2 regions of the Staphylococcus sp. HMSC068C09 genome follow, and region 2 is predicted to be linked to the other one. Evidence: riboswitches for the same ligand, from Rfam matches in the RefSeq annotation. Region 2 holds a riboswitch; the other holds the start of a gene.
The links. Region 2 has a riboswitch for FMN ahead of ribD (bifunctional diaminohydroxyphosphoribosylaminopyrimidine deaminase/5-amino-6-(5-phosphoribosylamino)uracil reductase RibD). Riboswitches for the same ligand answer to the same signal wherever they lie in the genome.
Positions count from the first base shown of each region.

Region 1 (2,211 bases), on a different contig from region 2:
ATCAAGGTACTGCAGAAGTACCAGAAGAATTATATGAAGATATGGAAGATGCTCTTGAAGGCTGTCCAACTGATTCAATTAAAATTGAAGAAGAGCCTTTTGATGGAGATGCCTTAAAATTTGAATAAATCCGTAAATAAAATTGCATTACCATAATTATAATATAAAACCTCCGATGATTCCTACTAAGAAGTCATCGGAGGTTTTGATTTTATTTCAATACTTTTTTTAAACGGCGATATAGCAAGATAAAAATAATCGATATTACACATCCTTTAATAATATTAAAAGGAATAATACCAGATAAAATAATTACTTTTAAATTAGTAAATACATCACCAAGATTAAATATCATGCCATATAAAGGTAGTAAGACAAAATAATTTAAAATACTTAAAACGATAGTCATTGCAATAGTGCCGGCAACTAATCCTATAATTAGTGAACGACGAGATGAATATTGTTTACGATGACTAACAAAATAAGCTGTTAGTAAAAAACTAGCCCCTGCTAAAAAATTTGCCACAGGCCCAACAGGATCGCCAATATTAAATAAGAAATTTAATATATTTTTAATTAATGCTACAAGAAGACCAGATAAAGGACCAAAAATAAAAGTAGCTAATAAAGTCGGTACATCACTAAAATCTAATGTTAAGTATGGAGGCAAAAATGGTAATGGAAATTTCAAAAATGTTAATATGAATGCAATTGCACTCAACATACTTATGGTAATTAAACGTTTATTTTGTTGCATATTCAGTTTTCTCCTTCCATTCATCTTACTAAGAATTGGAGGATACTTTTACACAACAAAAAACCTCCACCTTCTCCCATCCAGACTATACTGTCGGCTTCAGATTTACACTGAATCAGCCACTTCCATTGAAGCGGGTCGCAGGCTCAAATTACTGCCGGTTGGGAATTACACCCTACCCCGAAGATGAATTATTGAATTTATCATTTAAAATTTATATTACATGAATAACTCCTTCATTGCAATATCTCTGTTTATTTATAAAAATGAGAGATATGGTTCATCAATTTCGTCGACTGATTTTAAATTAATATGAAATGAAATATTAATTTAAAAAAACTATAGATATAAAAACGCTCTTCAAAGTTTTATCTTTAACTTTGAAGAGCATAATCTCAAATAATTTGGATATTTAATCCTATTTTGTCGAAAGTTAATTATTTAGAATCTATAGAAGGTTTAGGTAATTTAATAATAAAGGTTGTGCCTTTATTCACTGTACTTTCTACAGAAATAATTCCGCCATGCTCTTGAATAATCATCTTACTAATAAATAATCCTAAACCAGTTCCTTGTTTACCTCTAGTTCTAGAAGCTTCTACTTTATAAAAACGATCAAATACATGATCAAGATGTTCGGGAGCAATGCCGCTACCTGTGTCTTTTATATTTAAAAATTGGTACTGACTATCTTTATTAGCAGTAATCGTAATTGAATCTCCAGGATGTGTATAGCGTGTTGCATTATCAATTAAGTTTGTGAGTACTTGATCAATTCGATCAGCATCGTAATTCCATAAATCATCTTCATTAATATTTGGTAACAAGTCTATGTTTAGTTCTAAATCTTGTGCTTGTTGACGATATTTAAGTTGTATTTTACGTAATAATGGCATTATAGGCTGTATTTCTTTATTAATGGCTAATCCTTCCGCATCCATTCTTGCAACATTTAAAAGCTCGTTGACAAGGCGATTAAGTCGTTTTGTTTCATCTAATACAATTGATAGTGATTCTTTGATTTCGTTAGGTTCTGTTACAATGCCATCGACTATCGATTCAGTATAACCCTGTAATAACGAAATCGGTGTACGGAGTTCATGGGATACGTTTGCGATAAAATCTTTTTTCATTTGATCAAGATTATGTTCATTTGTCATATCTCTTATGATGATTACAATCCCGCTACGACCATCTTGTTGAATACGATCAATATAGCTCATTATAAACACATAATACTTAGAGTTTATTGTATATTCATTAAACTCTGTACCTTTTGAATGAAATGTGGCATTAATTTGATTTTTAATTTCTGAATAAATAGATTTATCAATTGTCGGTAGTATTTGGTCTGCCATTTTGTTAGATAAAATAATTTCACTTTTATCATTTAAACCCACTACACCTTCAATCATAGAATTAAATAAACGATCACGAATATTTTTTTGAGTAGA
Region 1 is NZ_KV813753.1:225,469-227,679, reverse strand. It holds gene HMPREF2930_RS03565 (ferredoxin) at 1-128, shown strand, start outside; gene HMPREF2930_RS03560 (ECF transporter S component) at 212-757, opposite strand; FMN riboswitch at 822-949, opposite strand; gene HMPREF2930_RS03555 (ATP-binding protein) at 1,195-2,211, opposite strand, start outside.
Region 1: it holds a riboswitch for FMN, as region 2 does, so the genes downstream of both, HMPREF2930_RS03560 (ECF transporter S component) here and ribD (bifunctional diaminohydroxyphosphoribosylaminopyrimidine deaminase/5-amino-6-(5-phosphoribosylamino)uracil reductase RibD) in region 2, are expected to answer to the same signal.

Region 2 (2,211 bases):
TGTACAAGAATCTGATGATATTGCTATTATTGGAACAGGATTAGCTAGTTTAGATGTAGTGCGTTATGTAGCGTTTCATCATCCTAAACTACCTATCACAATGACGAGTCGTTCTGCTCAATTGCCTAGCGTAAGAGGAAACATGAAAAAAATTGAGTTTCAATGTTTAACAAAATCTAAATTTAATGATATTAAAGATAAGTACTTTGGAAATGTGCCATTAGAGAAAGCATTCGATTTATTTAAAGAAGAGTGTGATTTAAATGGTATTGATTTACAGAAATTGGTTCACCGCCGAACAGGAGATACGATTAAAGATTTAAATTATGATTTAGAACATCCAGATGAGATAGGTATATTCCAAACATTAATAGAGAATGTCAAAGAAAATTTAAATTGGATTTGGAATAGTTTTAGTCGTCAAGATCAAATTGAATTCGATAAACGTTTCACTAAAATTATTCAACTTAACTCAAACCCTATGCCTCCAAGAACTGCAAAACTCATCAAGCAATTAATAAAAGATGGTTCATTAGTGATTAGAAAGGATTTAGAAAATGTGGTACATAAAAATGGACTATTTAATTTAAAATTTAAAAATGATGAACAATGGTATCCACATCATATTATTATTAATGCAACAGGTTCTAAAACACATTTAAAAGATTTAGATGAAGATGATCAATTTATCTTAAATCTTCAAAATCGACAAATTGTTCAAGCCCATCCTATGGGTGGAATACAAATTATCCCAGAAACAAATCAGGTGATTAGTCCAAGATATGGTACTTTAAATAATATGATTGCTATTGGACAAATCACTAATGGAGTAAATAAATTGCGGAATGGAGTAAAAATGATTGTTAATCAAGCGGTAAGTGCAGTGGATTATTTATATGAAATTCGAAAAGAATTTGATTATACAGTATAATGCTTTACACAATAATGAATAAATATCTCTTTAAGAGTTAAATTTAAAAATCAAATTGAAATTCTTTATTTGTAATTTTCCAAAAATAAATGTAAGATGATATATGTAGTACTAAACTACGATGACTCAAATTTAATCACAATTTCATACGTATTCTTTCGGGGCAGGGTGTAATTCCCAACCGGCAGTAATTAAGCCTGCGACCCACTTAATCTTAATTTATTAAGTGGCTGATCTAGTGAGACTCTAGAGCCGACAGTAAAAGTCTGGATGGGAGAAAGAATCAATCACATCATTACTGAATGATGTATAAGCATGCACAATATAAAAATTGTAGTACGCTTATTTAAGTATATACATGCCCTATGCCTGTGAAACAGGTATGGGGTTTTTTTAGAGGTGATAAATTGAGTGAATTTATGAAATATGCAATTCAATTAGCACAAATGGTGAAGGGACAAACTGGAGTTAATCCTCCTGTTGGCTCAGTTGTTGTGAAGGATGGGCGTATTGTGGGACTAGGTGCACATTTAAAGCAAGGAGAGAAACATGCGGAAGTTCAGGCTTTAGATATGGCACAAGATAAAGCAAAAGGCGGCACCATTTATATTTCTCTTGAACCCTGTACACATTATGGGTCAACACCACCTTGTGTGAATAAAATTATTGAACATGGGCTTAGTAAAGTGATTTATGCTGTAAAAGATACGACGTTATCTTCTGAGGGAGATATCATTCTTGAAAAGGCAGGTATTGAAGTTGAATATCAATATTCAGAAGAAGCTTTTGCTTTGTATGAAGATTTCTTCAAAGCAAAACAACATAAAATCCCTGAAATTACAGTAAAAGTCTCGACTTCGTTAGATGGGAAACAAGCGACTGATAGTGGACAAAGTCAATGGATTACGAATAAAGCTGTAAAACAAGATGTATATCGTTTAAGACATACTCATGATGCCGTATTAACTGGTAATGGAACGCTTGAAGCGGATAATCCACAATATACAACACGTATTCAAGATGGTAAACATCCAATAAGAATCATACTATCTAAGCGAGGTCAAATTGATTATTCAAAACAGATATTTCACGATCAATTAAGTGAAATTTGGATTTATACTGAAAATCATGAACTAAAAAGTCCAAGTCATCATATAAAAATAATATATTTAGAAACATGTAATTTAAAATCTATTTTATCTGATATATATCAAAGAGGTGTTGGCAGATTATTAGTAGAAGCTGGGCCTCATATAACTTCAGAATTTCTCCAATCTAAT
Region 2 is NZ_KV813720.1:1,889-4,099, forward strand. It holds gene HMPREF2930_RS00295 (FAD/NAD(P)-binding protein) at 1-931, shown strand, start outside; FMN riboswitch at 1,082-1,217, shown strand; gene ribD (bifunctional diaminohydroxyphosphoribosylaminopyrimidine deaminase/5-amino-6-(5-phosphoribosylamino)uracil reductase RibD) at 1,339-2,211, shown strand, end outside.